4 regions of the Halalkalibacter sp. HAAS-P014 genome follow, and region 2 is predicted to be linked to each of the others. Evidence: riboswitches for the same ligand, from Rfam matches in the RefSeq annotation. Region 2 holds a riboswitch; each other region holds the start of a gene.
What was found. Region 2 has a riboswitch for thiamine pyrophosphate ahead of thiT (energy-coupled thiamine transporter ThiT). Riboswitches for the same ligand answer to the same signal wherever they lie in the genome.
Positions count from the first base shown of each region.

Region 1 (5,083 bases), on a different contig from region 2:
CCATTTTCGAGATGTTTTTAACTTCTTGCTGCCACCCTTTATACATACGTAAACTATCCAAACAGAACCGAAAGAAATCATCTGGGTCTTCGCCAATCTCAGAATAAGGAGCAAGCATCCCTGCTGCTGCTCCAGATGCTTGTCCACCACACGTTGTTTTTTCTAACACAGTAACATCATAATTTCTTCTACTAAGTTCAAACGCAGTTGCTAGCCCAACGACACCTCCACCTAGTATAATTACTCGCTCTTGCATTAATACTCCCCCAATTTACTTACTATTTTGAAACAAGTGTCGTTAAGCCACTACTAGCTGTAGCATATTTCTTTTTTGGAATTCGACCAGCTTCATAGGAAAGTCTCCCAGCCTCAATTGCATACTTCATCGCCTTTGCCATATTCACCGGGTCCTTTGCCTTAGCTACAGGTGTGTTCATTAAAACTCCATCTGCCCCCAACTCCATTGCTTGTGCTACATCCATGGCTGACCCGAGTCCAGCGTCAACAATAATTGGTACATTAGCTTGCTCAATGATTAATTCAAGATTATACGGGTTTAAAATACCTAAGCCAGTTCCAATAGGTGCTCCCCCAGGCATAACAGCTGCCGCGCCAGCTTCTTCTAACCTCTTACAAAGAACGGGATCATCCGATGTATACGGTAAGACAACAAATCCTTCCTTTGCAAGAACCTCCGTTGCTTTAAGGGTTTCAATAGGATCTGGTAAAAGTGTTTTTTCATCTACACTAATTTCCACTTTTATCCAATCACTTAGACCAGATGCTTTAGCAAGCCTTGCAATTCGAATTGCTTCTTCAGCCGTTTTTGCACCTGATGTATTCGGTAAATACGTAAATGACATTCCTTCTAAATGTTGCAGTATTGCGTCCTCATTCGGCGCATCTAGATTTACTCTCCGAATGGCAAATGTAAGTACCTCAGCTTCCGATGCTTTAATAGCTTCGTTTTGGACAAAGGGATTTGGATACCTACCTGTTCCTAGGAAAAACCTAGAGGATAATTCCTTACCTGCAATTGTAAGCTTATTTTTTTTCATCCGATCATCCCCCTCCGACAAATTGAACTAATTCAATTTTCATTCCTTCTATTATTTTAGTATCTGACCATTCCCCTTGCTCAACTATCATTCCATCTACTTCTGTCACGACAAGATGTGGTTCAAGATTGAAATAAGTCACAACTTCTTCAAGTGTAGAAACTTCTAGATTATGTTCTTCTCCATTAATAATCAAACGCACCTTATTCACTCTCCCTTTCAGCTAATTTTTTGATAAAACTCTCACAAACCCCTTTAATATCCTTAGCTCCTACTATCTCAGAGATCATACAAATTCGAGTTGCTCCAGCATCAAGCACTTGATCAACATTATGCAGTTTGATTCCACCAATAGCTACAAATGGAATCTTGATTTCGGAAACAACTTGTTTAATATAATTTGTTGTTACTGGATCTACAACATCTACTTTACTATTTGTATGAAAAATTGGCCCTACTCCAATATAGTCAGCACCTCCAACTTCAGCCTCACGTGCTTCCTCAATACGATGAGTCGATATTCCAATAATTTTATCAGGCCCCATTATCTTCCTAGCATCAGAAAGAGGTAAATCATCTTGTCCAAGATGAATTCCGTCTGCATTAACAGCAAGGGCTACATCGATATGATCATTAACAATGAATAAAACATCATGTTTACTTGTAAGTTCACGCAACGCTCTAGCTTTTCTTAAAACATCTCGTTTACTGCTGTTCTTATCACGCAGTTGAATAATGTCCACACCACCAAGAATCGCTTCTTCCATTACTTCAGTTAAGTCACGGCCTTGATGAAATTCTTCTCCGGTTATCGCATATAGCTTAAACTCTCTCATAGGTCTCCCACCTTCTATCTGTAATACAAAAAAGTCGCACCCCGAACATACGGAATACGACTAATACGACTTCCCTACGCTGGCATGATCCAGATCAGGTATGAGGGTAAAAGGCAACACCTTCTTCTCAGTCCATCGTTATGGACACCCCTAGTCTTTAAAATACAGAACTTATTACTATTTATTATGACAGACTACTGTAAAAAAGCAAGAGGGGAAGTATTTCCCAACTAACCGTTCCAAATGGGAACCACCACTTGTTCTGATAAATCATAAGCATTTTCATAACGTTCACCTAGTAAAAGAAAAGAACCTCCTGGAGATATTGAAAGTGGAACATGTTTTTCTAATGTAGTTATCTTTTCTTCAGAATCAGCATCCACATTATAAGCAATTAACTCAAAGCCATCTTCATAGCTAAAGAAATCACTACTATATTTGGGCCGTAAATAATAAAAAATTCCATTCCAATCGTCATAAGTATAAAAAGGTATCCACCATTGTTCAGAGTATGTGTTCAAAATAGGGACCTCAATAGAACGGAAAGCTTCTTGCTCTTGATAAAAAGTGTATTGGGATGCTAAATCGTAAACTGAGTCAACCGTTACAGAAAGCGACACTCCATCGGGGAAGCTCATAAAAGCAATTACAGCTTCTTCCCATTTATTTATCTCTCCATTTTCGACATTCACTTCATATAATGGCGCTTGATAGCCAGGTTCAAATTCATCCCATTTTAAGTAACCGACATTTGTAGGCGATATCCATTGAACATAAGACTGTTCAAGATTTACTTGTGATATTTCATTATTTGTTACATTCCCCACATAAGTTTCGTATTCCCAATTAGGTAAAAAAGCTACCATAACGTACGTCTCAACCTTATAAGGATTCCAGTAGATACTATACTCTTCCCCATATCCCATTATGGTCTGTTTTATCTCACCATTCTGATCCAATAGTAATAGTCTTGCTTCATTATCTGACGTAATGTGTTGAATGGCAAAAACCGTATGATCAGCGTTAGCGATGATATCTACAATCCAACCTTCCGTATCAAAAAAAAGTGAAGACTCCCCTGAATAAAGGTCATGTTTATAAATTGCAGACACGTCATCCTGTTCTTGCAAATATAAAATTGTCTCACCGTCATACCAACTCATGACTTCTGTAACACGAGTATTTGTTTGAATTGGAATAATTTGAGAACCTGTGAAAAAAGAGAACGGTATATCACGCTTTTTGGGAAGTTCCATCAAACTTTTCGGTAACGGCTGACCTACTAATGAAGATTGAGTACACGCTGAAACTATAAGAAGTATAATTAAACTAAAAAATAGCCGTTTCATCAATTCCCTCTACCCTCCTTCATACACATGATTGTCTTTAGATACTATATAGACGATTGAAGCCTTTTAAACGTTTCAACAAATAGTAATTTTCAAAAAAAGGGCAACTCAACTGTATTAGCTTCTAAATTATTACTTTATAGCGCAGAGAAAAATAAACGGTTGCACTACAATTTCATAGAAGCTAAACGTTTGAGTCACCCTTTTTCTTGTGGAGACGCTACACAGAACTAGAAATAAGTTCCTATATGGCTCTCACTTTTTAACTGTCTCCCTGCATAAATCTAGCACCAGCAATTCCTGGATTCGTCATTTCTTTCGGATCAAGAATTTCATTTAATTCTTCTTCAGAAAGGATCCCTTTTTCCAAACAAATTTCTCGAACTGGGCGATCCGACTGGATGGCTTCCTTTGCTACTCTTGAAGCAACTTCATAACCTACATGTGGGTTAATGGCTGTAACAATCCCTACACTTCTTTCAACCATCTCGCGACACCCTTCAATATTAGCCGTTATTCCATCTATTGCAAACTCCCTAAAAACACGAATACCATTTTGCAAAATTGACAATGATTGCAATAAATTAAAAACTAATACTGGTTCCATTACATTCAGCTCTAATTGCCCCGCTTCAGAAGCAAGACTTATTGTGTGATCATTCCCTATGACTTGAAAAGAGATTTGATTCACAACTTCACACATTACCGGATTTACCTTTCCAGGCATAATAGATGATCCTGGCTGCCTTGCAGGTAGGTTAATTTCGTTTAAACCTGTTCGTGGCCCTGAACTCATTAATCGCAGATCATTAGACATTTTTGATAAGTTAATGGCCATTATTTTTAATGCGCTTGAAACTTCAGTATAAGCATCTGTATTTTGGGTGGCATCCACAAGGTTTTCCGCTGTTTCAAATGGATAACCAGTAATATCGCTTAAATACCCAGCTATTTTTTCAATATATTCAGGTTTTGCATTTAGTCCTGTCCCAACTGCCGTCGCTCCCATATTTACTTCATATAAATGCTCTACAGAACCTTTTATTCGACTAAGGTCACGATTCAATACACGTTGATACGCACCGAATTCTTGTCCCAACCTAATTGGCACAGCATCCTGGAGATGTGTACGTCCCATTTTTAACACATCATCAAATTCTTTCTCTTTTTCTTTTAGTTTATTAACGAGATCTTGTAATTCAGTCGTTAAGCCTTCTGCCAAGCGAAGCGTCGCTATATGAATTGCTGTTGGAAAAGCATCATTTGTCGATTGCGCCATATTCACATGAGTGTTCGGACTAACCCTCATGTACTCTCCTTTTTTTCCTCCAAGTAATTCAATAGCACGATTGGCAATGACTTCATTCGCATTCATATTAAATGAGGTACCAGCGCCTCCTTGGATTGCATCAACAATAAAGTTCTCTTGCAATTTACCCGAAATTACATCGTCACACGCTTCAATTATAGCGTCAGCAATATTAACATTAAGTACACCAACATCACGATTTGCCATTGCTGCAGCCTTTTTAACATAACCAAATGCACGTACTAACTCAGGATGAGGAGGATACCCTGTTATTGGGAAATTCTCCCTTGCACGCATTGTTTGAATACCATAATAGGCATCCTTTGGTACTTGCTTTTCACCAATTAAATCACGCTCTATTCGATAGTCTGACATTTTCTACCTGTCTCCTTTTATGGTCACTTCTTCAACTTAGTTTCAATCTAACGATCTTATTATTAATTTATGTATGTGATATACGTACGTGAGCGTTACCCTTTCCGAGCAAGCCACGCACCACCAATTACTCCTGCATCATTTCCTAAGGTTGCA
Region 1 covers NZ_JBWQTV010000016.1:190,203-195,285, forward strand. The annotation lists gene thiO (glycine oxidase ThiO) at 1-256, opposite strand, end outside; gene AC1FXZ_RS13755 (thiazole synthase) at 279-1,058, opposite strand; gene thiS (sulfur carrier protein ThiS) at 1,063-1,260, opposite strand; gene thiE (thiamine phosphate synthase) at 1,262-1,894, opposite strand; TPP riboswitch at 1,949-2,056, opposite strand; gene AC1FXZ_RS13770 (YqgU-like beta propeller domain-containing protein) at 2,125-3,243, opposite strand; gene aspA (aspartate ammonia-lyase) at 3,506-4,927, opposite strand; gene AC1FXZ_RS13780 (ROK family glucokinase) at 5,023-5,083, opposite strand, start outside.
Region 1: another riboswitch for thiamine pyrophosphate. It lies ahead of thiE (thiamine phosphate synthase); the one in region 2 lies ahead of thiT (energy-coupled thiamine transporter ThiT).

Region 2 (5,083 bases):
TCCACTATACCTGCTGACATTTATGAAACATTATGTCAGGATGCTCGTGAAAGAAACGCTGAAGTATACATTGATTCTAGTGGTGCAGCGATGAAAAGGGTTGTTGAAGCAAACCCTACTTTTATTAAACCGAACCATCATGAATTAGGGGAATTATTCTCGGTGGAAATAGCAAATCCAAAAGAGGCAATTCCTTACGTACGTAAGTTAACAGCACAAGGAATAAAGCGTGTTCTTGTTTCGTTTGCAGGAGATGGAGCGATTTTAGGAACGAGGGAACAAATTCTTTTTGCGAATACACCTAAAGGGATTGTAAGGAATTCTGTAGGCGCCGGTGATTCAACCGTAGCTGGGTTTATATGTGCAAGAAACGAAAAAATGTCGTTGGCAGATAGCTTTAAATTTGCTGTAGCGACAGGTAGTGCAACTGCGTTTTCAAAAGGGTTTGCCGAACGAGAGTATATCGAATCGCTACTAAAAGAAATTGACATCACAGAATTAGAAAAGGGTGAGTAACTTGAGGATATCTGATTTATTAAAAAAAGATACAATTGTACTCAATATGAGAGCAAGCGATAAATCATCAGCTATTGATGAATTAGTAACGAAATTAGATGCCGCCAATAGATTAAATGATGCATCTGAGTTTAAGAAAGCGATAATAGCTAGAGAAGAGCAAAGCACGACAGGTCTGGGTGAAGGGATTGCGATTCCTCATGCAAAAAGCGAGGCAGTTAAAACACCAGCGATTGCTTTCGGACGTTCAGAAAATGGTTTGGATTATGAAGCGCTTGATGGCCAGCCGACCCATTTGTTCTTTATGATTGCTGCTTCAGCTGGAGCAAATGAAGAACACTTGGCAACACTTTCACGTTTATCGACTTTTTTAATGGACGAACACTTCCGTGAAGCTTTATTAAAGGCAAAGTCAGAAGAAGATATCATTGCTGCTATTGATCAGAAGGAACAAGAGCAAGCAGCAGAAATTGAAGCAGAAAAAGCTCCTGCTAAAGGTAGGTACGATATTGTAGCAGTTACAGGGTGTCCAACAGGTATTGCCCATACTTTTATGGCAGCTGATGCGTTAAAAGACGAGGCGAAAAAACAAGGCCTTACAATTAAAGTTGAGACAAATGGTTCAGGTGGAGTGAAAGATCAATTAACTCCGGAGGAAATTGAAAATGCAAAAGGGATTATAGTAGCTGCGAGTACAAAAATTGAAATGAACCGTTTTAAAGGGAAAAAAGTCCTTGAGGGACCGGTAACGGATGGGATTCGCCGTCCGAAAGAGCTTATCGAGAAAATTAATTCCGGTGACGCTCCAGTTTATAAAGGTTCAGTTTCAGGAGAAAGCAACGAAGGCGAGGAAATTAAGGAAAAAGCCGGCTTCGGTGGTGGATTTTATAAACACTTAATGAATGGTGTTTCGAATATGCTTCCGTTTGTTGTCGGTGGGGGGATCCTAATTGCTCTATCCTTCTTGATTGATCTGGAGCTAGATAATGAATTTGCTCAAATGTTAATGACGATCGGTGGAGATAATGCATTTGCTTTAATGATACCGGTGTTAGCTGCATTTATCGCCATGAGTATTGCTGATCGTCCTGGTTTTGCAGCTGGTATGGTAGGTGGTTTGATTGCCGTAACAGGTGAAGCTGGTTTCTTAGGTGGTCTAATTGCTGGTTTCTTAGCAGGGTATATCGCACTTCTTGTTAAAAAGTTATTAGCAGGTCTGCCTCAACAATTAAGTGGGATCACAACGATTTTATTCTATCCAGTATTAAATATCTTTTTAACAGGTATGATTATGCTTCTGCTTATTACTCCTCTTAGTGCTATTAACCGTGGGCTTGAAAGCTGGCTTGGGGGAATGGGTACAACAAATATGGTGCTATTAGGTATTGTTCTTGGTGGTATGATGGCCATTGATATGGGTGGCCCTATCAACAAAGCAGCCTTTACATTTGGTATTGCCATGATTGACGCTGGAAACTTTGGCCCACATGCTGCTGTTATGGCAGGAGGTATGGCACCTCCTCTTGGGATTGCGTTAGCGACAACGTTCTTTAAACGTAAATTTACAAAGCAAGAACAAGAAGCTGGTAAGACGAATTACGTTTTAGGTGCTTCCTTTATAACAGAAGGGGCCATTCCATTTGCAGCAGCCGATCCAGGACGTGTTATTCCATCGCTAATTATTGGTTCAGCTGTTGCTGGTGGTCTGACAGCTTTATTCGGAATCGGGTTACCAGCGCCACATGGTGGAATCTTTGTTATCGGGCTAGTATCTGGTAGCTGGTTCATGTATCTAATCGCTATTTTAGCAGGTGCGATTGTATCGGCTCTTATATTAGGGATTTGGAAGAAAAAGGTTGTATAGATGAAAGCGAAGAGAACAGAAATTCTGTTCTCTTCGCTTTCTTTAAGTTCTTATGTTGCTATGAAAAGTGACATTTATGTTATAATGAACTTTATGAATTAAATAACTATCCACTAGGGGTGTCAAGTGACTGAGAGAGGGGAACCCTCAACTCTAAGAACCTGATCTAGTTTATACTAGCGTAGGGAAGTGGCTGAAAAAATAACGTGCGCATTTTTGCGCGTATTTTTCCTGTCTAACTTAACCTTCTCTTGTGGATAAAATCAAAAGGGAGGTTTTTTTGTGTCTCGTGATCGATTAGTAACGATGATTGAGGTAGCGGTAATGACTGGTTTGGCAATTGTTCTAGGGCAAGTGAAATTTGGAGCACTGTGGCCAATGGGAGGATCTATCTCTCTAATAATGGTCCCTATTTTTCTAATTGCATTTAGACGTGGGTGGAAAGTAGGCGTAGTGACAGGCTTGTTAGTCGGAATACTAAACCTTTTATTAGGTGGGTATATTGTACATCCAATTCAGTTGCTGCTTGATTACCCGTTGCCGTATCTTGTATTAGGCTTAGCTAGTGTTTTTGCTTTTAAAAAGGGAACAGTGCCTAGTGCGACTACTATTGTTGTAGGACTTATTTTTGCAACGACACTTCGTTTCTTCAGTCACTTTGCTTCAGGTGTTATCTGGTTTGGAGAGTACGCGCCTGAAGGGATGAACCCAAGCTTGTATTCTTTTATCTACAACATCTCAAACTTATTACCTGAAATGATTATTACGCTAGTTGTGTTACTCGTGTTAGCGAAAAAATACCCTTCCTTCTTTTTGGCAAAACGCCAAAGAGGGGTAACGGATGCAGCGTAGTAGTTTGAATAAAAGGGCTCTTAATGAGCTCTTTTTTTCTGTGTTTTTTCAATGAAAAACTTAAGAATTAAGGATTTGTGAAAGTCGATATAAAAATTATTAAGCTTTGCGACGCTTCCGTCAAGTTGATAAAATTAATACGATGAAACATTTACGGTATAGAAAAAGGGATAGTAAGAATAAAGAAGAAGTAGAATGAATAGAAAGCAAAATGATTTTTGGGAGGAGAAATAATTGAAGATAGCTACTTACCAAATGGATATCATTCCAGGCAAACCAGCAAATAACCGGAGCAAGGTAAAAGAGTGGGCTGAAACGGTCTGTAAATCACAACAGCCAGATATTCTCGTCTTACCAGAAATGTGGACAACGGCCTATACTCTTCCGACGTTAGAGGAAATAGTCAATTCAGATAAAGCAGAAACGGAATCATTCCTTAAACAATTAGCACATGAGCATAATGTTAATCTTGTCGCTGGTTCCATAGCTGTTAAAGAAGAGGGAGGCATTTATAATCGCTCATACATCTATAACCGTAAAGGAGAAATGATCTATACATATGATAAAATCCACCTTGTCCCGATGCTAGATGAACATAATTATTTAAAAGGTGGAAGAAATTCTGTTCAGGTGTTTGAGTTAGATGGCAGAAAAATAGGAGTGATTATTTGTTATGATCTTCGTTTTCCGGAGCTTGTTCGTTCCTTGGCCTTACAAGGAGCAGAAGTTGTCTTTGTTGTGGCAGAATGGCCGACGGCAAGAGCAAGCCACTGGGAAATTCTACAACAAGCGCGTGCGATTGAGAACCAGCTTTTTATTGTAAGTGCGAATAGGGTTGGAGTATACGATGGAGTTGAGTTTGCTGGACGATCAATGGTGATTAATCCGTGGGGAGATACAGTGGAAAAGGCATCTGCAACAAACGAAGAGACGGTAACAGTTACATTAGATTTAAATGAAGCGACTCAAATTCGAAAAGATGTTCCTGTCTTTTCTAGCAGAGTTCCGGAGCTTTATTGATCTCAAGTTAGAATATAATTAATGTATGAGACATAGATCAGGTAGATTTGTGTCTCTTATTTTTTGTTGGTTATTGAATAACCTAACAAAAAATAACGCTATATATATAGAAGAAACACGTCAAAACAAAAGGACAAATCCCAACTTCACTAATTTAGAATTGAGATTGGGATTAAAGCCAAGGTGAATCAGTTCATTTGATGCACTTTTCACCAGAGGATAGCGAATTACTTACAATCTCATCGGCTTTTTCTTGTTTTTTTGCAGACAATGCTACGATATCGTCGGTGCTTTTATTTACATCAGATACTTGTTTCACATAACGTAACTTTCTCATTTGGCGATCTGCATACTGTTTCGCTAATTTATAACATTCAACTGAATGGCCATATCGCCTACGTAACTCTGCTGTTTTTTCCTTAAAGAGTTGTCCCCACATTTTACGTTCAAAAGCATTGTAGTCGTGCCATGTTCTCTTTCGCTTTGAAAAAAACATCCTTTTTATCATAAAACCCCTCCTTGTTATTTGATTTTTCTGAATAATTAACTAATTCTATTTTGTGTTATTAATATCCTTTCCAACCTCTCTGCTTTTTAAACTGAAAAGACAATTGTTTTGTTAGATTATCAACTAATAAACTAGACGGATTTAACTTTCTATATTCTATTATAATAGGATTTTGGTATAAATTGCAAAATATTTAGTGAAATTGTGTGAAAATATGTTAATCTGTTGTTAGATGAACATAAGAGGTGAATTATGAAAAAATCAATAGCTACTTTACTAGTTTTATTTCTTCTACTTACTATTAATATGAAACCAACCTACTC
Region 2 covers NZ_JBWQTV010000021.1:150,522-155,604, forward strand. The annotation lists gene pfkB (1-phosphofructokinase) at 1-516, shown strand, start outside; gene AC1FXZ_RS17265 (PTS fructose transporter subunit IIABC) at 518-2,380, shown strand; TPP riboswitch at 2,486-2,585, shown strand; gene thiT (energy-coupled thiamine transporter ThiT) at 2,663-3,232, shown strand; gene AC1FXZ_RS17275 (carbon-nitrogen family hydrolase) at 3,467-4,252, shown strand; gene AC1FXZ_RS17280 (hypothetical protein) at 4,446-4,760, opposite strand; gene AC1FXZ_RS17285 (NlpC/P60 family protein) at 5,013-5,083, shown strand, end outside.

Region 3 (5,083 bases), on a different contig from region 2:
ATGTTGCCATTTAATCAAACTCCCTTCAGGCTAAGCGTGTATACTTATATGGTATATGTTACTACATTTTCCTTAAGTATCAAAAAGCTAGAGAAAAAAGTTTGATTCTTTTTCTCTAGCTCGGATGTATTTACAATATAATGCTTCTATTCTTTTTATACACTATTTGCATTAAAATCTCCCTAAAAAAACCTTATTGATAGATCGAACCTCCTGAACTCTTAAATTGTTCGGCTTTTTCTTTCATTCCTTTTTCAATGGCTTCGCTAGTCTCGAGGTCATTCTCTTTTGCAAATTGACGAATATCATGGGAAATTCTCATACTGCAAAACTTCGGTCCACACATTGAACAAAAATGGGCGGTCTTTGCTCCTTCTGCAGGCAGAGTTTCATCATGATATTCCAATGCTCTTTCAGGATCTAATGCTAATTTAAATTGATCTCTCCAACGGAATTCAAAGCGAGCTTTAGACAGAGCATCATCACGCACGCGTGCCCCTGGATGTCCTTTGGCCAAATCAGCTGCGTGGGCGGCAATTTTATACGTAATGACCCCTTCACGGACATCTTCACGATTTGGCAAACCTAAATGCTCTTTAGGTGTCACATAACAAAGCATCGCTGTACCAAACCAGCCGATCATCGCTGCACCAATCGCTGATGTAATATGATCATAACCTGGTGCAATGTCAGTCGTTAAAGGTCCCAATGTATAAAATGGAGCTTCGTGGCACATTTCCAACTGTTTATCCATATTTTCTTTGATTAAATGCATCGGAACATGCCCTGGACCTTCAACCATTACCTGTACATCATGTTCCCAAGCAAGCTTCGTTAATTCTCCTAGCGTTTCGAGTTCAGCAAATTGTGCTTCATCATTGGCATCAGCAATGGAACCAGGACGCAAACCATCACCTAACGAAAAAGCAATATCATACGTTTTCATAATTTCGCATATCTCTTCAAAATGTGTATATAAAAAGTTTTCTTGATGGTGATATAAACACCATTGTGCCATTATCGACCCACCACGTGAGACAATTCCTGTTAAACGTTTTGCAGTTAATGGTACATATCTCAAGAGGACTCCTGCATGAATCGTAAAATAGTCAACTCCTTGTTCGGCTTGTTCTATTAATGTATCTCGATAAACTTCCCATGTTAAGTCTTCAGCAATTCCTTTAACCTTTTCTAATGCTTGATAAAGAGGAACCGTCCCAACTGGAACAGCTGAGTTACGAATAATCCACTCCCTTGTTGTATGGATGTTCTTCCCTGTTGAGAGATCCATCATTGTATCAGCGCCCCATCTAGTCGCCCAAGTCATCTTTTCCACTTCTTCTTCTATCGATGAGGAAACCGCAGAATTCCCAATATTCGCATTTATTTTCACGTGAAAATTGCGCCCGATAATCATTGGCTCCGTTTCTGGGTGATTAATATTAGATGGAATAATTGCTCTGCCTGTTGCCACTTCTTCTCTTACAAACTCTGGATCTACATTTTCTCTAATCGCGATAAATTCCATCTCAGGCGTTACAATTCCTTGTCTTGCATAGTGCAATTGTGTTACATTCTTGCCTTTTTTCGCACGTAGTGGTTTCCGTTTCAAGCTTGGGAATACATTATCATTCGCACGAGAATCACCCTCTGTTACATAACCATTATCTTCAGGCTTACTTTCTCGACCTTCATATTCTTCAACATCACTACGCTCTTCAATCCATCTTCTTCGCACTGTAGGCAAACCTTTAGTAATATCAACTTGGTAAGTATCATCAGTATACGGTCCACTCGTGTCATAAACTCTTACAGGTGGGTTCGCCTCTTTTCCAACCGTTCCCGTTGTAGGACTTAATTCAATTTCACGCATTGGAACTTGAATATCTGGTCTCGATCCCTCAACATATACTTTTTTACTACCTTCAAAACTGGACATAATCGAAATGTTTTTCTCGTTCAATGAAGATGTGGACATTATATTCTCTCCTTTTTTTAATAGAAAGGACGAGATCTAGAACACAAGAAGGAAGTATGTAGATACGCAAAAAAGCCGGGAACCACAAATGTGGTTGGACCCGGCTAATTAAAGAAGTAAATTCATAAAATGATGACTAATAAACTTCCCCACGCTGGTATGAGCCAGATCAGGTCCAAAGGGTCAACAATCTTTAACGCTCTTGTTTCTCAGCCCAGCTATTTGGACTCCCCTAGTTATTTCTATTATTTTTTTGATTTCGTTTCCAGTATATAACAAGAACAGTAATAAAGAAAGAGTTTTCTGAACAAAACGTTTTAGTCATATCGATTCGTGCCCACTTATAATGGTTTCACCCCACACTTTATGTTAATCTTTTATGGAATATGTAGGATAGGAGGAACTCTTATGAAGCCTAAAATCATTGTCTATATGAGAGTCGATGACCGAGTCGTTAAAGAATTAGAAAAAGAATTTGATGTTACAACATTTAAAAACCATGAATATATTGGTGATCCACATTTTGATAGAGCCCTAGAAGAGGCAGTAGGTATCATAGGGCTTGCGCTAAAAGTTGATAAAGCCTTATTAGACCGTGCACCTAACCTTAAAATAGTCTCTAATGTTTCCGTCGGCTACGACAATTTAGACATTGAAGAATTGACAAAAAGAAAAATCCTGGCAACAAACACCCCAGGAGTTCTGGATGATACAACTGCCGACGCCATTTTTGGCATGATAATTGCTGCAGCAAGACGGATTCCTGAGCTCGATCACTATGTAAAATCAGGAAAATGGGATATTTCCTTACAACCTGAGCAGTACGGGGTAGATGTCCATCACAAAACGTTAGGGATCATTGGGATGGGTAATATTGGTTCTGCTATCGCCCAAAGAGCTCATTTCGGTTTTGGAATGAACATTCTTTATCATAACCGGAGAAGAAATGAAGAAGTAGAAAGAAAATATAAAGCTAGCTATAGTGAATTAGATCAACTATTGGCACAATCTGACTTTGTCTGTTTAATGGTTCCAGCTAACAAGGAAACGGAAAAAATGATCAGTACTGATGAGTTCAAGAAAATGAAACAAACGGCGATTTTTATCAATGGTTCACGGGGCAAAAATGTCGATGAAGAAGCACTTTACTACGCCTTAAAGAATGGTGAAATTCATGCAGCAGGCATTGATGTATATACGAAAGAGCCAACCGATCCTAAGAACCCTCTTTTGAAACTACAAAACATCGTCACGTTACCACATATCGGTTCGTCGACAACTGAATGTGAATTTAATATGTCAAAACTAGCAGCTGAGAATTTAACAAAAAGCTTAAAAGGAATCAAGCCACCAAGCTTGCTTAATGAAGACACTTGGTAACTTCATACAAAATAAAAAAGGGTATAAATCATTTCTGATTTATACCCTTATGTAGTTAGTCATTCCATTGAACAATCCAGATCCTAGTTTGTCCTATTGTACAGTTCTCTTAAGCTCTTTTGCTAAATCATCAAAAGACTTCTCTAATCTAGCTTTTGCCTCATCTTCAATAGACGTACTTCCGTCTTCACCGCGCACCACACAAGTATCTAAGGTAAACACACCCTTGATTATATTTTGCGCTCCCAACGAAGACAATACTGGTTTTAAACTATAATCGATTGCTAGTAAGTGAGCCATTGTTCCACCAAGCATTAGTGGGAGGACAATTTTATTTTCGAGACCCTTTTGTGGTAATAAATCTAAGTATGTTTTTAAAATTCCAGTGAATGATGCTTTGTACACTTGGCTTGCAACGATAATCGCATCAGCTTCCGCTACCTTAGCGTTTGCAGCTTTAATATGTTCACTATCCCACTTAGCTAAAATTAAATCTTCTGCTGGAATGTCGATTACGTGTAATTCCTCAACAGAGAAGCCTTTCTCATTAAGAAAGCTGCTCGCATAATCAATAATTCCTTTTAACCTAGTTGTTTTTGAAGGTCCACCTGAAATAATAACAATTTTTGCCAACTTAATCACACTCCTGTCTTTTATCTTACCAACTTTTATCATACCAACTATTTTGTATTTCATAAAGGAAATAATTAACTTAAATGTAAGTGGAAGCTACGACTTATGTAATTTCAGCTTAACGACAAGGTTATAGGGGCTGTCTCAAAAGGTAAAAAACGAACAATCTTCTGAATGAATGGCAATGGCACGCTCGTCGCACGCCTGCTATAAGAAACCCACTCATAACTGGCTTAAAAGATTGCGACGTCTTAGCTCATTGCTTCGGGGCTGTCTCAAAAGGTAAAAAACAACCTTTTGAGACAGCCCCTCATAACTATTTCTTTAGTTGGCACATTTTCTATAAATTATCAGAAATTCCTTTTTTGCTTATTCTTTTTCAGAAATTCTGTGTAACCAATTGATTTAAAGTGCATAGTGTCAAAGTAATTCAGTTGGTCCGACTTTAAATTCTTTCTTAGCATCGCTATCATGCTTTTTATCAGGATCATTTTCCTCGCCCCTTTATTTACAACATATTCGACATAAAGGAAAAAGATCACTTGTTTCAGCTAAGTGTGTAAATTGTGTATTGTTGTTGTTAAAGCAAACGTAGGATAAATAATACTTTACCTTTAACGCTTAAACAAATAATTAATGGAGGGGAATGTTTCTGAAATATAAACATTATATTGTCGACAAAAAAATACTTGGAAAAGGGGCATATGGTCAAGTTTACAGTGCTTTTGATCCCCAAAAAAACAAAAAGGTTGCAATAAAGAAAACAAAGAGAGTTTCAATGGCTAAAAAAGAGGCTTCTATTATGAAGCAATATGCTAATTCAAAATATTTACCTACTTTTTATGATTTTAGTATAGATCATGGTGTTGCCTATCTAGAAATGGAGTTTATCGATGGTGATACCTATAACAACTACCCAAACAAAAAAAGATCCGAAAAAATTAGTGTAGAAATTACAATTAATATTTTAATGGCCCTTAAACAACTTCACCAAGTTGGCTACACACATAATGATCTTAAACCCAAAAATATTATGGTGAAAGATGATAACCCTAAAACAATCAAACTAATAGACTTTAATGTTGCAAAAAA
Region 3 covers NZ_JBWQTV010000002.1:102,705-107,787, reverse strand. The annotation lists gene pepF (oligoendopeptidase F) at 1-10, opposite strand, end outside; gene thiC (phosphomethylpyrimidine synthase ThiC) at 194-1,978, opposite strand; TPP riboswitch at 2,108-2,222, opposite strand; gene AC1FXZ_RS01255 (2-hydroxyacid dehydrogenase) at 2,387-3,358, shown strand; gene ssuE (NADPH-dependent FMN reductase) at 3,452-4,000, opposite strand; gene AC1FXZ_RS01245 (protein kinase domain-containing protein) at 4,638-5,083, shown strand, end outside.
Region 3: another riboswitch for thiamine pyrophosphate. It lies ahead of thiC (phosphomethylpyrimidine synthase ThiC); the one in region 2 lies ahead of thiT (energy-coupled thiamine transporter ThiT).

Region 4 (5,083 bases), on a different contig from region 2:
TGTTCTGTGCTACCGGAGCCCTTTTTAAAGAGATTAATAGTAGATTTTGTCATTTGCGAGCTCAAATGCCAACCTAGTTTTCATCTAAAATAAATATCCATGACTGAGGCTAATAGCTAGCCTTCTCTTGTCTAGTTATATAGAATATATCAGCTATCAAGAACTTATAGATGTCTTACATTAAATCGATGTTTAATGATTACCCTAGGTAGGGAGTTTATGTTTGTAGTTCGTTTCACTGTATAATTTTTTTTTTTGCTTACTTTTCTCCTAAACGCCGAATATTGTCGAATTCGATAAAGTATCTTTTGATAGTGTGAGATAGATTACAGATTGGATTTTTCTGTTGCAATAGACTTTAGTGTAGGGAGGTGCTTTAACATGGAACTGAATATATCTAAACAAGCAATGGAATGGTTTTCAAAGGAATTTCAATTTAATACGGAAAGGAGCATTCGTTTATTTCCACGATATGGTGGCTTAGGACGAATGTATAATGGTTTTAGTATTGGAATCTCAAATGAGGCTCCTGTAAATTATGGGCCAAGATTCGATAGCGAAGATAAAACGTTTTATGTTGAAGAAGTTGATTCTTGGTATTTTAATGATTGCACAATACAATTAGATGTAGAACAAGATGAACTAAAGATCATGGTAGTTTAATATCATTTGTGAAGTTTTTAACTAATAAGCCGGTTTAATGCGAGGCTACTGAAAAAGGGTGCCTTTCCCTTTTTCAGTGGTCCTTAGGCAATGTGCAGAGCCGTTACCCTTTTTTGAAAGCCTTGCCATGAGTGGGTTTCTCATAGTAAGGCGCGTAACGTGTGGAGCCATTGCGCTTCTTCGAGGTACTTTTTCAGCGCCTCAGTTTAATGCTGGCTTATTAGAAGTACTGTTAATACAGTGTTCTGATTCAACAAATGTTCAAACTTTTTGCTTAGTAAGCATGCTATAATGTAGTTAGAAAGAAAGATAAAAACAGAAAAAAGTTAACACTGTAGGAGGCTCAACCATCTGCGTTGGTTCCGTTAAAAAAACGTAAAACCAATACTAGCTAAGAGTGGTTAGAATTTTGAAACATTTAATCTAACGGCAATTAGTACGGGCATGAAGTCCATGGATGAATGAGCAAAAGATTTTATCAATGTAAAAGTGTTTAGAAAATCAATCAAGGTATCGTGATGTATGGATATGGTATTTCAATAACCTACGGAACGAACAAACATCACAATTAAATGCTTTATAAAATCAATTTTACCACTGATGTACGGATCGAAAAATAAAGCAATGATTTTAAAAAGTGATGTTAGACTGGTTGGGTCTCCTAAGGTGTTAACGGTTGAAAATCTAGCTAACAATAGCTGGATTTTTTTTACTGAAAACTAGGTGGAAGAGGTCATTGGGGGATACGACTCAATCGAATATCATTAACCATTTTTCTTCTTTATTTGACAAATTGTCTGAAGCCTTGTGGAAAGAACCTTTCAATAGTGATATGATATGAGAATATAACATGAGTTTCTTTTTGCCACTGGGGGAGCTGTATTGGCTGAGATTAAGGTATTTCCCTTAAACCCTTTGAACCTGAACTGCGTAATCGTAGCGTAGGGAAGTGGACATCATATTATGAGCTATTTTTTGAATACATAGTTTTTAAGTGATGACCACTTTCTACATAGAAAGTGGTCTTTTCATTTATTTAATTAAAGAATATTGTTTAGAATGGGAGTGTTACGTATGGTAGAAGGTTATATAGCCCTAAAACAAAAATTAATTAATTTTATTAATCAGCCGAGTTCAACTGAAGAGGAATTTAACAGGATGGCATTACAGTTGTTTCAGTTTCAATATGAACATAATCAGCCTTTTCGTAAATTTTGTAGAAAGCGTCGTGTTTCTCCAAGAAAAGTGAAACATTTTCTGGAGATTCCTCCTGTTCCAATTGATGCATTTAAATTAACAACTTTATCATGTAATCCAATTGAAGACGCTGAAGCCGTTTTTATGACAAGTGGGACAACGAATCCACAGAAGCGTGGGAAAAATTATCATCGTGATTTGGACGTGTATGACCTTTCGATGAAAACTCATTTTAAACCATATGTTTTACCTGATCTTGATAAAGTAAAAATGTTTGTCCTCTTTCCTGAGAAAGACGAGATGCCGAATTCATCGTTAGCTCATTATTTACATCTTGCGAAAAAAGTGTTCGGCACAGATGACAGTATGTATGTATTTTCTAAATGTGGTTTTGAAGTAGAAAATCTTATTAAGGAGATTCAATTAGCAGAGAAAAAGGACGAACCCGTTCTTTTAATTGGAGCAACATTCTCGTTTATTCATTTACTAGATGAGTGTAAAAGTAGAAGTCTTCAATTCAAGTTACCTAAAAAAAGTAGAATCATGGATACGGGTGGAGCGAAGGGACGCTCGCGCGAAATTGAACCAATGGAGTTTAAAAAAGAGATGAGCGATTTGTTTACGCTGCCACTAGAAATGTGTATCAATATGTATGGGATGACGGAGTTAAGCTCGCAGTTTTATGACTCGAATCTACTTCCTTTTAACCAAGGAGGAAAATTAACGAAACAACAAGCGCCTCATTGGGTGAAAACGGTGATTCTTGATATCGAACGGATGGAAGAAAAACCTGTAGGAAAAAAAGGAATTATCGTTCATTATGATTTGGCCAATTATAATTCAGTCATGGGGATTCTGACAGAGGATATCGGGATAAAAGAAGAAGACGGTTTTTATTTATTAGGAAGGGCTGAAGGTGCAGAAGCAAAAGGATGTTCGTTAGCTGTTGAGCAATTTATGGCTTCTGCACAATCAAGTTCAGGGGAGAAGTTAAAAAGATGACAACAAGCTTCTCATGTTTTCATGTACCCAAAAAATGTGAAGGTCTTTTTGCTGATGCCCCCTCCCATACATTGCAATTTGAACATTATGGCCAGAAGTTAGAGTTGAATGTTCCAGAGCTTACTCCGTTTATGATAGAACATGTTATTGATACGCTCAAAGTGCAACAGGAAGAGTATTTACGAAAGCGTCATACAAACGAAATGATTGATCTTTTAAGTGAAGCAGTTGAGAAGTGGTTGGATCCCCGTTATAAATACCGTCAACTTGCCGAAGAGATGCTCCCGGTTATCACGGGGTATGATCAAGAGATGGTTCGTTTATACATAAGCCGATATTTAAGAATATTCCGGAAAGAGAAACTGCAACGTATGGTAGATGAAGATTTCCCGAATCCACTTATATTAGATGAATTTCGGCCACGAAAATCAGGGGGATTATATAGGGCATATGGACCGGAGTTGATCACTCATATTTTTTCAGGAAATGTACCGGCTTTACCACTTTGGAGTCTTGCTGCTGGTATATTACTTAAATCGGCTACGCTAGGGAAAGTGTCATCATCAGAACCACTTTTTCCAGTATTGTTTGCTAAAACATTGGAGGAAATCGATCCAGAGCTAGGAGATGCATTAGCTATTTTGTGGTGGAAGGGTGGTAATGAATCACTAGAAGCGGTAAGTTTTTCGAAATCGAATGATGTTATCGCCTATGGTGGAAAAGAAACGATTGAAGCAGTTCAACAAAAAGTACCGGCGCATGTCCGTTTTCACTCTCATGGGCACAAAGTAAGTTTTGGTTTAATAACAAAAGAGTGTTTGGCCACTACAAAAGGCTGGAATACAGCCCGATTAGCAGCTCATGATGGGTCCTGGTTTGATCAGCAAGCCTGTCTATCTCCACATGTTTTTTTTGTTGAACGAGGTGGTGACTATTTGCCTGAAGATTTTGCTCAAATGCTCGCAAGCGAAATGAGGAATTTTCAGCATACGCACCCACGAGCTTCTTTAACAGAAGAAGAGCATCATGCCATCGTCAAACAGCGTTCGGCACTTGAGTTTGAAAGCTTTAATAATAATCAAGTGCACATGATAAAAAGTGAAGGCGACACGTCTTGGACTGTAGTCTACCGTGAATTAAATGAAAGTGGAGAAAGGGAATCATTTCCGTTATCTCCATTGAATCGCTTTATAACGGTAATTCCAATAGACAAAGTGACTGATATTAAGCCACATATAAAAGGGTTAAAAAAGTATATTCAAACGGTTGGTGTAGGCTGTTCACCTCAGAAATTCTCAGAAATTATTTCAATTCTGGGAGAATGTGGTGGAAATCGGATTTGTGCACTGGGATCCATGTCAAGACCCCAACCTGGTTGGCATCACGATGGACGGTTTCATTTAGCTGATTTAGTACGCTTTTGTGATGTAGAGGTATCACTAGAGGAACAGGTAGAATTTTTTGATCCTTATAGAGAATAAGAGGAGAGACAAGCATGGCAACGATTATTGAATGTCAGGATGTTTCCTTGCAATTTAAAGGGAATAAACAGCGCATTATTACGGATCTTAACTTCCAGGTTCAAGCTGGTGAGTTTGTTAGTATTGTTGGTAAAAGTGGAAGTGGGAAAACAACGTTATTACAAATGATCGGTGGGTTATTACCTCCTACAGAAGGGGAAATTAAAATCAATGGCCACTTAATCGAGAAACCCATTGATCAAATAACGTATGTGTTCCAAAAACCAATTCTACTTGAGTGGCGAAATGTATTAGAAAATGTTCTATTACCTATTGAATTAAAAAGAAAACCAAATGTATTAGATAGAGAGAAGGCTAAAGAAATGATCGCCTTAGTAGGTCTGTCTGGTCATGAAGACAAATATCCTCACGAGCTATCTGGGGGCATGATGTCTAGAGTTACTTTAGCTAGGGCTTTGCTAACAGAACCGAGAATTTTATTAATGGACGAGCCTTTTTCAGCATTAGATGCCTTGACAAAGGAACAGCTTCAACTAGAACTGATGGAGCTTTCTTTGCGATTTTCCACAACGGTTCTTTTTATTACACATGATATTACAGAAGCCGTTTACCTATCGGACCGGGTTGTGCTGTTAGGCGATCAACCTGCTCAAATAGTCAATACGATGCAAGTACCTTTTTCTAGACCGAGACCAAAGAAGCTAAAATTCGAACGTCCGTTCACTACTATTGTAAAAGAG
Region 4 covers NZ_JBWQTV010000011.1:126,325-131,407, reverse strand. The annotation lists gene AC1FXZ_RS09265 (HesB/YadR/YfhF family protein) at 382-663, shown strand; TPP riboswitch at 1,524-1,628, shown strand; gene AC1FXZ_RS09260 (LuxE/PaaK family acyltransferase) at 1,738-2,862, shown strand; gene AC1FXZ_RS09255 (acyl-CoA reductase) at 2,859-4,343, shown strand; gene AC1FXZ_RS09250 (ABC transporter ATP-binding protein) at 4,358-5,083, shown strand, end outside.
Region 4: another riboswitch for thiamine pyrophosphate. It lies ahead of AC1FXZ_RS09260 (LuxE/PaaK family acyltransferase); the one in region 2 lies ahead of thiT (energy-coupled thiamine transporter ThiT).